2 regions of the Delftia sp. PE138 genome follow, and region 2 is predicted to be linked to the other one. Evidence: predicted binding sites of a transcription regulator. Region 2 holds the regulator's gene; the other holds the start of a gene.
The links. The regulator FNR, encoded in region 2, switches genes on or off when oxygen is low (the NO sensors DNR and NnrR bind a similar motif). The targets are predictions, from matches to a motif close to TTGATNNNNATCAA.

Region 1 (7,192 bases), on a different contig from region 2:
GGGCCTGGCGCAGCATCTGCCGCAGGCGGGCCAGGTGGCGCTTGGTGAGGATGGCGGCATAGTCCGGGTTGCCGGCAAAGCGCGGGAACAGCCGCTGCGCGGCGGCGCGAAAGGCCTCGGCGAATTCGGCCTCCTGTCCACGCGGCAGCAGCACGTAGTCGGGGGCAATGCAGGTCTGGCCTGCGTTGACGAGCTTGCCATGTGCGATCTTGAGCGCCGCCTCCTTCAGGTCGCAGTCGGTGGAGACGATGCAGGGCGACTTGCCGCCCAGCTCCAGCGTGGTCGGCGTCAGGTGCGCTGCGGCCGCCTGGGCCACGCGCCGGCCCACGGCCGTCGATCCGGTGAACAGCAGATGGTCGAAGTGCAGGCCCGAAAACTGCGTGGCCACGCTCACATCGCCCTCGATCACGGCGAACTCCTCGGGCGCAAAGAACTGCCCCACCAGCGCGGCCAGTTGCGCCGACGTGTGCGGCGTGAGTTCGCTGGGCTTGAGCATGACGCGGTTGCCCGCTGCCAGGGCCGTGATGGCAGGCCCCAGCGCCAGCTGCACCGGATAGTTCCACGGAGAGATCACCCCCACCACGCCCAGCGGCTGGCGCTCTATCCACCCACGGCCCGGCATGAGCATCAGCGGCGTGCGCACCCGCTGGCGCCCCGACCAGCGCGCCAGATGGCGCAGCGTGTGCTTGAGCAGGTTCCGCAGCACGAACAGCTCCACCATCTCGGTCAACCGTGGCGAGCGCATGCCGAAGTCGGCCTGCACTGCGGCAGCCAGCACGGGGCCGTGCTCGTCCAGCAGCTTTTGCATGCGCAGCAGCCTCTCGCGGCGCACCAGCAGCGGCACGTCCACCTGCGCCCGGCTGGCCTGGTACTGAAGTTCGAAGACGCGATGAAGATCCATCTGGGTCATAGGGCTCAATGGTAAGAAGACGCGGCAGACGCTCTCGTGCTGCACAGGCCGCCTGCGGGTTGGCTGGATACGGCGGCAAGCAGCCAGAACGGCTCGGAGAAAAAAAAGGGAGCCTTGCACGGGCTCCCGAGGGTTACAGACTATACGGGCCGATATGCGCGGCCTGGGCGCGAAGATGCGCAGGCCGCGTAAAGGCTGCAGCAAGACGCTTCAGGGCTCGCGCACTTCACGGGGCTGAACGTCGGTCACCTCGCCCGCTCCCGGCAGCACGCCTGCGCCTGCACCTGCGCGACGGCCACCGCCTTCAGCCGCGCCGTAGGCGCGCTGCGGGCGCTGGGCCATCCACTCGGAGCCGGAGCGGTAGACGGTCTGCCAGCCAGCCCGCGGGCTCATGCGCATGGCCCAGGGCATGACCGGCTGGCCGGTGAGCCTGGCCCACAGCGCCCGCACGGCCCAGACCAGGGCCAGCAGCGCTGCTGCGGTGAGCAGGCTGACAAAGAAGACCAGGCCCACAAGCATCAGCAGGATGCGAACGGCCCAGCGGGTCAGGGTGGCGACGAAATCGTTCAAAGCAAAGCCTTTCTTGGCTGGCCCGGTGCGTCAGGCGGAGTCTGCCGCATCGAACCGGAATACGCCCGGTTCCTGTACCGGGTCCACATGCACCGCAATCGTGCTCTTGGGCGGGAAGCGCCCTTCAAGCAGCAGTTTCGACAACGGATTCTCGATCCGCTGCTGTATCGCGCGCTTGAGCGGCCGGGCCCCGAAAACGGGATCGAAGCCCACCTTGGCCAGTTCGGCCAGTGCCTGGTCGGACACCTGCAGCGCAAGGTCCATTTTCTCCAAACGCCGCTCCAGCAGCTTGAGCTGAATCCTTGCGATCGACTCGATATTCTTCGCGTCGAGCGCGTGGAACACCACGGTCTCGTCGATACGGTTGAGGAATTCGGGTCGGAAATGGTTCTTGAGTTCCCCCCAGACCGCGTCTTTCACATCATCGTAATCCTCGCCGACCATGGCCTGGATCAGCAAAGAGCCTATGTTGCTCGTCATCACGATGACCGTATTCTTGAAGTCCACGGTGCGGCCCTGGCCGTCGGTCAGCCGGCCGTCGTCCAGTACCTGCAGCAGCACGTTGAAGACGTCGGGATGGGCCTTCTCCACCTCGTCGAGCAGCAGCACGCTGTAGGGCTTGCGGCGAACGGCCTCGGTCAGGTAGCCGCCTTCCTCGTAGCCCACATAGCCGGGCGGCGCGCCGATCAGGCGGGCCACGGAATGCTTTTCCATGAACTCGCTCATGTCGATGCGCACCAGATGGTCTTCGCTGTCGAACAGGAAGCCGGCCAGCGCCTTGCACAGTTCCGTCTTGCCAACGCCCGTGGGGCCCAGGAACAGGAAGGAACCGGTGGGCCGGTTGGGATCGGACAGGCCCGAGCGCGAACGGCGGATGGCGTTGGCCACGGCCGAGATGGCCTCGTCCTGGCCGACGACGCGGTCATGCAGCCGGTCTTCCATGCGCAGCAGCTTGTCCTTCTCGCCCTGCATCATCTTGGCCACGGGAATGCCCGTGGCACGGCTGACCACCTCGGCAATCTCTTCGGCGCCCACATGGGTGCGCAGCAATCTGTGGGCGGGCGCACCGCCCTGCCCTTGCTCGCTGGCCTGGGCTTCATTGAGCTGCTTTTCCAGCGAGGGCAGCTTGCCGTACTGCAGCTCGGCCACCTTGTTGAAGTCGCCCTTGCGCTTGAGCTCCTCGATCTGGATACGGATCTGGTCGATCTCCTTGCGGATCTGCTCGGAGCCCTGGGCGCTGGCCTTCTCGCTCTTCCACACGTCTTCGAGGTCGGCGTACTCGCGCTCCAGGCTGCCGAGTTCCTCCTCGATCAGTTGCAGGCGCTTTTGCGAGGCCTCGTCCTTTTCCTTCTTCATGGCCTCGCGCTCGATCTTGAGCTGGATCATGCGGCGCTCGAGCTTGTCCATGACCTCGGGCTTGGAGTCGATCTCGATCTTGATCTTGGCAGCAGCCTCGTCGATCAGGTCGATGGCCTTGTCGGGCAGGAAGCGGTCGGTGATGTAGCGGTGGCTCAGCTCGGCCGCGGCCACAATGGCCGGGTCGGTGATGTCCACGCCGTGGTGGGCCTCGTAGCGCACCTGCAGGCCGCGCAGGATGGCGATGGTGTCCTCGACCGAGGGCTCCTCGACCAGCACCTTCTGGAAGCGCCGCTCCAGCGCCGCATCCTTTTCGATGTACTTGCGGTATTCATCGAGCGTGGTCGCGCCGATGCAGTGCAGCTCGCCGCGCGCCAGCGCGGGCTTGAGCATGTTGCCCGCATCCATGGCGCCATCGGCCTTGCCGGCGCCGACCATGGTGTGGATCTCGTCGATGAACAGGATGATGCGCCCCTCTTCCTGGGCCACTTCCTTGAGCACGGACTTCAGGCGTTCCTCGAAGTCGCCGCGGTACTTGGCGCCGGCCAGCAGGCCCGCCATGTCCAGCGACAGCACGCGCTTGTTCTTGAGGCTTTCGGGCACCTCGCCGGCCACGATGCGCTGGGCCAGGCCCTCGACAATGGCGGTCTTGCCCACGCCGGGCTCGCCGATGAGCACGGGGTTGTTCTTGCTGCGGCGCTGCAGCACCTGGATGGAGCGGCGGATTTCGTCGTCGCGGCCGATCACCGGATCGAGCTTGCCGATGCGCGCGCGCTCGGTCAGGTCCAGGGTGTATTTCTTGAGGGCCTCGCGCTGGCCTTCGCCTTCGGCGCTGTCCATGGTCTGGCCGCCGCGCACGGCGTTGATGGCCGACTCCAGGCTGGAGCGCGTCACGCCGCTTTCCTTGAGCAATTGGCCCGCACGCGTGGAGGCGCCGCTGCTATCGGTCAGCGCCAGCAGGAACAGCTCGCTGGCAATGAACTGGTCGCCCCGCTTGAGGGCTTCCTTCTCGGTCACCTGCAGCAGGCGGCCCAGCTCGGAGCCGACCTGCACCTGGTCCTGATGCTGCACGCGCGGCAGGTCTGCCAGAGCCTTCTCGGCTGCGGCCTGCAGCTGCCCCACGTTGGCGCCGGCACGCTGCAAGAGCGAGCGCGGACCGTCGTCCTGGCGCAGCAGTGCCACGAGCAGGTGCAGGGGTTCGATGTTGGATTGGTCACCGCCCAGGGCCAGCGTTTGCGCGTCGGCCAGGGCTTCCTGGAACTTGGTTGTCAGTTTGTCGATTCGCATGGTGTTTCTTTTCGCTCCTGAAACAGGGTCATTGCGATTTATCTGATACCGGCAGGGCAAATTTCAAGCCATGCCCGGCCCGCAAGGACAGACGCTTGCGCCAGATCAAGGCCGGCGAGGCCGGCCATCCTTCTCAAGCATTGCGCTGAAAGATCGAGAACTGCGTAGGCGTAACGCCCAAATGCGCCCGGAAGCTGCGCACCAGGTGGCTGGCGCTGGAAAAGCCGCAATCCAGCGCCAGCTCGGCCAGCGGCGGCACGTTGCGCGCAGACAGGGCGCGCCGTGCCCGGGCCAGGCGCTGCTGCAGCACCCATTCGTGCACCGTGCAGCCCATGCTCTGGCGGAACATGCGTGCGAAATGGAATTCCGAAAGGCAGGCCTGTCTCGCCAGTGCCGGCAGCGACACGGCCTTGGAGTCATGCAGATGCGCCTCGATATGGGCAAGCACCCTGCGCCGCACGGCCGCAGAGAGCCCGCCCAGCGGCCGCTGCATCGCCTGCAGCTGGCGCGGCGTGGCGGACTGCAGCACCAGCCGGTCCACCAGCTGCTGGCCAATGGCATCGGCCGCCAGTTGCTGCTGCGGGTCCTGCCAGTCCAGCTGCATCAGCGCACGGGCACCGGCGTGGAAGGCCTGATCGTCCCCGTAGATCTGCGCACGCAAGGTGCGTGAGCGGGGCTCGGCATCCAGCATTCGGACCACGCGCCCCGCCCAGGCCAGGTCGGACACATACAGGTGCAGGAACTGCACGGGCGAGCGCACCAGCCAGTGCGATTCGTCCTCTGGCGTGAAGATGCAGATGCGCCCCGGCGCCCCCATGGCCTCGGGCCGCGCCTTGAGCTGCGAGCCCTCGCCGCCGGCCAGGTAGACCGACAGCGTGTGGTGGCCTGGCTGGCAGTAGCGCACCTCGTCGTCCACATTGGCCCAGACGGCCAGCTCCACCCCCTCGCTCAGGCGCACGCGCCGCTGCAGCCGGGCCTTGGAGCGTGACAGCACCTGGCACAGGTGGCTGGAGGGCAGCTCGGGCAGCGGCGTGGGCGTCATGGCAGCGATTGTGGTCCCGCAGCCATACCGACGCATGGCGCCAGGCCATCAAACCGCAGGAATCTGCCATGCCCGCCCAGCCTGCGGCGCCATCATCACCGGCCATGACTGCCACCCTCTATGCCCTGGTCGTGCTGATCTGGGGTTCGACCTGGATCGCCCTGAAGCTGCAGCTGGGCGCCGTGCCCGTGGAGCTGTCCATTGCCTACCGCTTTGCGCTGGCCGCCGTGCTGATGTTCGCCTGGCTGGCCTGGTCGCGCCAGCTGCGCGTGCCCCGCGGCCCGGCGCTGCCGCGCGTGCTGGCCCAGGGCCTGTGCCTGTTCAGCTTCAACTTCGTGTGCTTCATGCATGCCAGCGAGACGCTGGCCAGCGGCCTGGCCGCCGTGGTGTTCTCCAGCGCCAATCTCTGGAACGCGCTGCTGGCGCGCATCATCCACGGCCGCAGGCTGGCGCGCCATGTGCTGGCCGGCAGCCTCTTCGGCCTTGCAGGCCTGGTGGCGCTGTTCTGGCCCGAGCTGCGCGCAGGCCGGCATGCCAGCCTGCCCGGCCTGGCCTGGGCCGTGCTGGGCACGCTGTGCTTTTCCTGCGGGAACATGCTGTCGGCCTCGCTGCAGTCCATGGGCTGGCGGCCGGCCCAGACCAATGCCTGGGGCATGCTGGCCGGCACGCTGCTGCTGACCGGCTATGCGCTGGTGGCGGGCCTGCCCTGGCGCTTCGATGCCAGCTGGACCTATGTGGGCTCCTGGCTGTACCTGGCCATTCCAGGCTCGGTGATCGCGTTCACGGCCTACCTGACCCTGGTGGGTCGGCTGGGCCCGGAGAAGGCGGCCTATGCGACGGTGCTGTTCCCCATCGTTGCGCTCAGTATCTCGGCCCTTTTCGAAGGCTATGTGTGGACGCCGCTGGCCGTGGGTGGCCTGCTGCTGGTGATGTTCGGCAACCTGCTGGTGTTCCGGCCGCCGCAATGGTTGCGGGGTGCCGCACTGCGCAGGGCCTGAAGCGTCAGCTCACTGGCGCCAGCGCGCCAGCGCCTCTTCGTCGCTGACGCGCGCATCCACCCAGCGCGCGCCCTCGGGCGTCTGTTCCTTTTTCCAGAAAGGCGCCAGCGACTTGAGGTAGTCCATGATGTATTCGCAGGCCTGGAAAGCCATGCCCCGGTGCGATGCGGTGACGGCCACGAGCACGATCTGGTCCATGGGCTGCAGCGGGCCGATGCGGTGGATGACGCGCGCGCCATGGATGCCGAAGCGCTGCACGGCCTCGTCGATGATGGCCTCGATGGATTTCTCGGTCATGCCCGGGTAGTGCTCCAGCTCCATGCTGGCCACGGTGGCGCCCTCGTTGCGGTCGCGCACGGTGCCTATGAAGCTGCAGACCGCCCCCACGCGGGCGTCGCCGGAGCGCAGGGCGGCGAGTTCGGCCGATACGTCGAAATCCTCGGTCTGGATGGATACACGGGCTGCTTGCATGCCCGCATTGTCGCAGGGCGGCGGCGCGCCAGAAGGCGATGAACGCGGTAGCATTGCCCTCCCCCGCCCCCAGCGCTTTTTTGCTGCGGCGGGCCACGCATGGCCACACTCACGATCACCACCCCCGAATACATGCTCTACCCCTCGCCGCGCAACGAGCAGCGCGTGGTCTACGAGCACCAGCTGTTCGTGCCCCATCCCTACACCATCATCCACCTGCCCGACTACGGCTTTCGCGGCAAGGCCACGCTGTTTGCAGCCCACCGGCTGGGCGACGGCAAGATGGGCCAGCTGGTGAGCTGCGAGCTGGCCGAAGACATCGCACGCTTCGAACGCCTGTTCGAACCCGATTGAGGCGCGCCATGGACGAGACCAGCCAGATACAGCCGCCGCCGAGCTTTGCCGCCCTGTATGCCGACCGGCACGGCCGGCTCAAGTCATCGATTGCAGACGTGGTCGGGCGCTATGAACTGTGCGAGGACCTGGCCAGCCACCTGGTCGAGCAGGCGCAGACGCTTTACCACTCCGGCAACTCCTCGGAGCAAGGCGTGCTGCTGG
Region 2 (7,192 bases):
AAAGCGCGCATTGCAGTCCTCCAGCCGGCCGCGCCAGTTGGGCACGGACAGCAGCAGCGGCGCTGCCGGTGCAGGTTCCTCGGCGGGTTCGGCTGCAGCGGCCGCCACAGCGGGCAGCGGCTGCGGCGGCGGAGTGCGCACCTCGGCCGGCCAGGCGTCGCTTTTGTGCGGAACGCAGCGCACCGCCTCCAGGCCCAGGGATTTCAGGGTCTGGATCTGTGCGCTGGAGGTGATCTTGAAGCTGCTGACCGGAAAGGGATGGTTCAGCCATCCAACATCGAGCTGGACAAACATGCCCGGACGGAGGTCTCGGATATCGATGAGGACGGAATGGTTCACGCGCGGCAACGGCCCCGAGGCTGAAGGAATCGGCAAATGTAAGCCGATGATTCGGGCATTATCTCCAGTTCTGAGGGCCTTGCAGGCAATCCGCGACCCTCAGGACCAAGTCTGTCCCCCGCTGTTGTTCATCGGCACCAGAGACTGGGCTTGTAGATCAGGTCCATCCACAGCGCCCACACGGCCACGCCCACCAGCATCAGGCCGGCCAGCCGCGTGCCCCATTCGGCACGCAGGCCGTTCAGGCGCTGGCGGCCCAGCCGCCACAGCCAGGGGCCGGCCACCAGCCACAGCCCGCTGCCCACGCCAAAGGCCGCCATGGCCGATGCGCCCTGCAAGGGGCCACCGCTGAGCGCGGCGACCAGCACGGCCGAATACAGCAGTCCGCAGGGCATGAGCGCCCAGGCATAGCCCGCCGCCAGCGTGCCGCCAGGGGCGGACACCCAGGGCTGCACGCGCCGCCAGGCGGCGCGGCCCGCAGACTCCAGCCAGGCGGGCTGGCGGGCCTGCACCATCATGGCCAGGCCCCAGGCCATCACGGCGACATGGGTCAGCGTCCAGAACGGCTGCAGCGCCGTGGTCTGGCTGGTGAGCCAGGACAGGCTTTCCATGGCCAGCGCCGAGGCAGCGCCCAGGCTGGCATAGCCGGCCAGCCGCCCGCCATGGAACAGCGCCGTGCGCAGCCACAGCCGGCTTTGCAGTCCATGGACGGCGACCACCTGCCCACCACCCTGTACCGTGCCCTGCCCCGCCCCGCCCGTGACCACGCCGCAGGGCGCGGCGCACATGGCAAGGCAATGGGGCCCGCCGACGAGCCCCATGATCAAAGCGGTCCAGAGCAGCGACAACAGCATGGGGCCTAGATGATCCTCGAAAACCGCGCCCGGTTCTTGTCGGCCTGCAGATATCGGTCAAACAGCATGGCCACGCCACGCACGAAGTACCAGCCCATCGGCGTGACCTGGAAGCCCTCGTCGCTGATCTGCACCAGCCCCTTGGCCTGCAGGTCCTGAAGCGCCGCCAGCTCGGGGGCGAAGTACTCGCGAAAGCCCAGCAGCCAGGCCTGCTCCATGGGCTCGAACAACACGGCGCCCTGGCACATGATGGCCATGATGACGGCGCGCCGCACCAGATCATCGCGCGACAGTGCCAGGCCGCGCACCACGGGCAGGTGGCCGGCGTCGATGGCGTCGTAGTACTCCTCCAGCGTCTTGGCGTTCTGGCTGTAGCTGGCCCCCACCTTGCCGATGGCCGACACGCCCAGCGCAATCAGGTCGCAGTCGGGCTGGGTGCTGTAGCCCTGGAAGTTGCGATGCAGCCGGCCCTGGCGCTTGGCCACGGCCAGCGCGTCCTCGGGCAAGGCGAAGTGGTCCATGCCCACGTAGACATAGCCGCCCTCCATGAAGGCCGCGATGGAGCGCGAGAGCATGGCCAGCTTGTCGGCGCCCTGGGGCAGGTCCTCGGCCGCGATGCGCCGCTGCGGCTTGAAGCGCTCGGGCAGGTGGGCATAGGCATAGAGCGCGATGCGGTCGGGCCGCAGCGCATTGACCTGGGCCAGCGTGCGCTCGAAGGACTCGGGCGTCTGCTTGGGCAGGCCGTAGATCAGGTCCACGTTGATGGAGGCAAAGCCCAGCTGCCGTGCCGCTGCCACCAGCGCGAACACCTGCTCGGCCGGCTGCACGCGGTGCACGGCGATCTGCACCTGTTCGTCGAAGTCCTGCACGCCGAAGCTCAGGCGGTTGAAGCCCAGCTCCTTGAGCACGGCCAGGCGTTCGACGCTGACGGTGCGCGGATCGACCTCGATGGAGTATTCGCCGCCCGGCTCCAGCTTGAAATGCTCGCGCAGCAGGGCCATCAGCGTGCGCAGCTCATCGTCCGAGAAGAAGGTGGGCGTGCCGCCGCCCAGGTGCAGCTGGCTGACGGCCTGACCCTTGCCGCAATGGGCCGTGTGCAAGGCCATCTCGCGCGCCAGGTAGTCCAGGTAGACGGCAGCGCGATCGTGGTGGCGCGTCACGATCTTGTTGCAGGCGCAGTAGTAGCACAGCGACTCGCAGAACGGCACATGCACATACAGCGACAAAGGCATGGCCCGCGCTGCGGTACTCGATTTGCGGTGCTCAAGTGCCAGGATATAGTCTTCAGCACCGAAAGCCTCCACGAAACGATCGGCAGTGGGGAACGAGGTGTATCGGGGCCCCGGTACGTCGAAGCGACGCAGCAGCTCTGGGGTGACAGCGGTCATGGGTTTTTTCCTCTAATGTCGTCCACTGTGCCGCAGCCCATTGGCCGCGTCCTTGACTCATATCAAGAGTTGTTCGCGGCAGTGCTGCGACAATTTGATCCAACTCATCGCCATCCACGAGGTCACCGCCGGCGCACTGCTGCGCCGCTGATGTTTACTCCATGAACCTTCAGACCATCAAAGCATCCTGTTCCAATTGCAACCTGCGCGAGCTGTGCATGCCCATGGGCCTGGATGCCGAGCAGATGCAGCGCATCGACGACATCGTGGCCACGCGCCGCAAGGTCAAGCGCGGCGGCCTGCTGTTTCGCAACGGTGAGTCCTTCACCTCGCTGTACGCCATCCGCACGGGCTTCTTCAAGACCTGCGTGGCCACCGAGGACGGGCGCGACCAGGTCACGGGCTTTCAGATGGCCGGCGAGATCATCGGCCTGGATGGCATCGTCAACGACCACCACACCTGCGATGCGGTCGCGCTGGAAGACGCCGAGGTCTGCGTCATGCCCTTCGACAAGCTGGAGGACCTGTCGCGCGAGGTCACGGCCCTGCAAAACCATGTGCACAAGGTCATGAGCCGCGAGATCGTGCGCGAGCATGGCGTGATGCTGCTGCTGGGCAGCATGCGTGCCGAGGAGCGCCTGGCCGCCTTCGTGCTCAACCTGGTGCAGCGCCTGCACGCCCGGGGCTTTTCCAAGTCGGAACTGGTGCTGCGCATGACGCGCGAGGAAATCGGCAGCTACCTGGGCCTGAAGCTGGAGACGGTGAGCCGCACCTTCTCGAAGTTTGCCGAGGAAAACATCATCGAGGTGCGCCAGCGCCATCTGCGCATCCTGGACACGGACGCGCTCAAGCGCATCGTCAACAGCCAGCAGTGCCAGTGAGGCCGCAAGGCCCCACCCCCCGGCAATGAACAAGGCCCGCTGTCGCGGGCCTTTTTCATTGCCATTGCAGTGCACGCAGGTTCAATCGCGCCCCAGGCCCTGCATGGCCAGATTTGGGTCCGGCTCGGAGACCACGCCGTCGTTGAGATCGTGCGTGGAGCGTCCCAGCATGGTGGTCATGAGGCTGGACAGCATGGTCACGCCCCAGAAGGCGAAGAAGGCCAGCGTGTAGATTCCCTGCCGCGACCAGCCCAGGTCGCCGAGCCAGTGCAGCTCCAGCGGGTCCACGAAGGCGAATACCAGCATCTCCATCACGGCGGCGGCCAGAAAGGCCGGCCAGGCAATCCACATCCAGCGTTGGGCCAACATCAGCGATCTCCTTGAGCTGTCGAGGGGTGGCTTTCATTGTGCGCGCCGCCCGCGCACCGTGCCAAGCCCTGCGCACCCTGCACTGCCTGTAGGAAACCCTTGGCCCTCGCGCATGCTGGAGATGCCATCCACCATGCAAAAAAGGCCGCGACTGCGGCCTTGTGCACGGCATTTTCCTGCGTTCAGCGGTCCGTGGGATGGTCCTGCGCGGGCGTGGCCGCGTGGTTGCGGCCGGTGACCGCGGGCGCCAGGCTCTTGGGCACTTCACGCACGCCATCGGCACGCTCGTTGATGGTGATGCCATTGCGGTAATAGTCAGGATCGATCACGGGATCGGCGCCATTGATCGCAATGACGGCCGTGACCACGCCAGCCACCACGACGGCGGCCGGGCCGGCCACCACGAGCCAGACATGGGCGAACTTCCACCAGGGCTTGCCGGCGTCCGGATGCGAAGGGGCCGTGGCGGGCGCGGAGACTGCGGGACTGGAAGACATGGATAACCTCTTTCTTTCAAACAGCCGGCGCAGCCTGGGCGGTGCCGGCCAGACATATCACCGGGGCACCAGGAAGACGGCCTTTTCGGACGCGCGTCCCGCGCCTGAATGCACGGCATCGATATCGAAGAATACGGTGTGCGAGCCCGGCTCGGCGGAACCGTAGGGAATCTGCAGCCGCGCCGCAATGCCGCGCGTCTCGGCCGGGCCGACCTCGACCTCCTGCTCGGACGCCAGCTCCAGCCCGTCGAGGCCATGGGCGCTGATGCGGTAGCGCTGGGCCTGCTCGGTGGCATTCATGATCTGCAGGCGGTAGACATTTTCCAGCTTGCCGCCCGCGACGATGCGCGACAGCGACGCCCGGTCGCGTATCACGTCGACCTTGACCGACTGGCGCAGCGCCAGGCTCACGATCATGGCCATGCTCAGGCCGATCAGCACGGCCGAGTAGACCAGTACGCGCGGACGGAAGATGCGGCGCAGCACCTGGGCCCGCCGCCACAGGCCGGCCATGGCGTTCTGCGTGGTCAGCCGGATGAGGCCGCGCGGATACTCCATCTTGTCCATGATGGAATTGCAGGCGTCTATGCACAGACCGCAGCCTATGCATTCGTACTGCAGGCCGTTGCGGATGTCGATGCCCACGGGGCAGACCTGCACGCACATCTTGCAGTCGATGCAGTCGCCCAGGCCCTGGGCCTTGTAGTCCACCTTCTTGGTGCGCGGCGCGCGCGGCTCGCCCCGGCCCGTGTCGTAGCTGACGATCATGGTGTCGCGGTCGAACATGGCGCTCTGAAAGCGCGCATAGGGGCACATGTACTTGCAGACCTGCTCGCGCATGTAGCCGGCGTTGCCATAGGTGGCGAAGCCGTAGAACAGCACCCAGAAGACCTGCCAGCTGCCCTGCAGCGCCAGCAGCTCGCCGCCCAGCTCGCGGATGGGCACGAAGTAGCCCACGAAGGTGAAGCCGGTCCACAGGGCAATGGCAATCCACAGCAACTGCTTGAGCGACTTCTTCCAGAGCTTTTCAAAGGTCCAGCCGTTCTTGTCCAGGCGCATGCGCGCGCTGCGGTCGCCCTCGACCTTGCGCTCCACCCACATGAAGATTTCGGTGTAGACCGTCTGCGGGCAGGAAAAGCCGCACCACAGGCGACCGGCCACGGCCGTGAACAGGAACAGCGCCAGCGCCGAAATGATCAGCAGGCCCGCCAGGTAGATGAAATCCTGCGGGTACAGCACCAGCCCGAACAGGTAAAAGCGCCGCGCCCCCAGGTCGAACAGCACCATCTGGCGCTGCCCCCATTCCAGCCAGGGCAGGCCATAGAAAACCAGTTGGGTGAGAAACACCAGAGCCCATCGCCAGCGTGCGAAGACACCGCTGATGGAGCGCGGGTAGACCTTCTTCTCGGACTCGAACATCGACACCAGCTGGCCCGGGTCCGGGTCGGCAGGCGTGATCGGAATGACTTTGCGGGGAGGCTTCCCGGCATCATCCCCGTTCTCGGGCTTCATGGTGGGTTCCTTGGTTTTTTGGAATATCTGAAAACTCAAAAGGCAAAAAGGCGGCGCCGCAGCGCCGCCCCCTGTCCTTATTGACGGACTGCGCCGTCTTTGTGCGACATGCCCCAGACATAGGAGGCAAGCACCGCGATCTGCGCCTCGGTCAGCTTGTCCTTCTGGGCAGGCATCTCGTTGTGCTTGCCGTTGTTGATCATGGCCGTGATGGCGGCCTCGCCCCAGCCGTGCAGCCAGATGTCATCGGTCAGGTTGGGCGCGCCCAGGGCCTGGTTGCCCTTGCCGTCCATGCCATGGCAGGCGGCGCAGGCCGTGAACTTGGACTTGCCCAGCGAAGCCTTGAGCGAGTCGTGCGGGCTGCCCGACAGGCTCAGCACATAGTGCGAGAGGTTGCGCACATCGTCGGGCGTGCCGACGGCAGCGGCCATGGGCGGCATGATGCCGATGCGGCCCGCCGTGATGGTTTCCCTGATCTTGTCGGGCGTGCCGCCATGCAGCCAGTCGCCATCGGTCAGGTTGGGGAAGCTCTTGCCGCCGCGTGCATCCGAGCCGTGGCACTGCGCGCAGTTGTTCATGAACAGGCGCTCGCCAATGGCCATGGCCTGGGGGTCCTTGGCCATGTCTTCGGTGCTCATGCTCGTGAACTTGGCGTACAGCGGCTCCAGGTCCGCGCGGGCCTTGGCCATCTCGTTTTCATAGGCGCCCAGCTGCGTCCAGCCCAGCTTGCCCGCGAACGAGCCCAGGCCCGGATAGGCCGCCAGGTAGGCGAAGCCGAACACCGAGGTGATGATGAACAGCCACATCCACCACTTGGGCATGGGGTTGTTCAGCTCGCGCAGGTCCTCGTCCCAGACGTGGCCCGTGGTGTTGTCGGCCGAGGGGACCACCTTCTTGCGTGCGGTGAGATACAGCAGCAGCAGGCAGCCGATGATGCCGCCCAGCGTGATCGCCGTGACATAGATCGACCAGAAGTTGTTTACGAAATCGCTCATGGGAAGTTCTCGTTCTGGTGGAGGGACTCAGTCTTGCTCGAACGGCAGCTGGGCGGCCTCTTCGAAACGGGCCTGGTTGCGGCGGGCGAACGCCCACCACCAGATACCGATGAAGCAGGCCAGAGAGGCCAGCGTGGCCACGATGCGCATGGTGGTGATGTCCATGTCGCTCTCCTTTACTTGACCGAACGGCCCAGCACCTGCAGGTAGGCGATGACGGCGTCCATTTCCGTCTTGCCCTTGACCTGCTCGGCGGCGCCGCTGATTTCCTCGTCGCTGTAGGGCACGCCCACCTTGCGCAGCGCGCTCATGTGCTGGGCGACCACGGTGTCATCCACCTTGTTCTTCTCCAGCCAG

Region 1: a site for FNR is predicted at 4,219-4,232, ahead of clpB (ATP-dependent chaperone ClpB). Genes of this name have one in related genera too.

The regions. Positions count from the first base shown of each region.
Region 1 covers NZ_JABEPN010000001.1:970,458-977,649, reverse strand. The annotation lists gene HFGMBDPB_RS04420 (aldehyde dehydrogenase family protein) at 1-910, opposite strand, end outside; gene HFGMBDPB_RS04415 (hypothetical protein) at 1,121-1,480, opposite strand; gene clpB (ATP-dependent chaperone ClpB) at 1,511-4,123, opposite strand; gene HFGMBDPB_RS04405 (helix-turn-helix domain-containing protein) at 4,257-5,165, opposite strand; gene HFGMBDPB_RS04400 (DMT family transporter) at 5,270-6,163, shown strand; gene moaE (molybdopterin synthase catalytic subunit MoaE) at 6,173-6,634, opposite strand; gene HFGMBDPB_RS04390 (hypothetical protein) at 6,734-6,988, shown strand; gene HFGMBDPB_RS04385 (hypothetical protein) at 6,997-7,192, shown strand, end outside.
Region 2 covers NZ_JABEPN010000005.1:366,003-373,194, forward strand. The annotation lists gene HFGMBDPB_RS19140 (cyclic di-GMP phosphodiesterase) at 1-294, opposite strand, end outside; gene HFGMBDPB_RS19145 (sulfite exporter TauE/SafE family protein) at 468-1,193, opposite strand; gene hemN (oxygen-independent coproporphyrinogen III oxidase) at 1,199-2,581, opposite strand; gene fnr (fumarate/nitrate reduction transcriptional regulator Fnr) at 2,743-3,462, shown strand; gene HFGMBDPB_RS19160 (hypothetical protein) at 3,544-3,831, opposite strand; gene HFGMBDPB_RS19165 (FixH family protein) at 4,014-4,328, opposite strand; gene ccoG (cytochrome c oxidase accessory protein CcoG) at 4,386-5,840, opposite strand; gene ccoP (cytochrome-c oxidase, cbb3-type subunit III) at 5,918-6,835, opposite strand; gene HFGMBDPB_RS19180 (cbb3-type cytochrome oxidase subunit 3) at 6,863-7,000, opposite strand; gene ccoO (cytochrome-c oxidase, cbb3-type subunit II) at 7,012-7,192, opposite strand, start outside.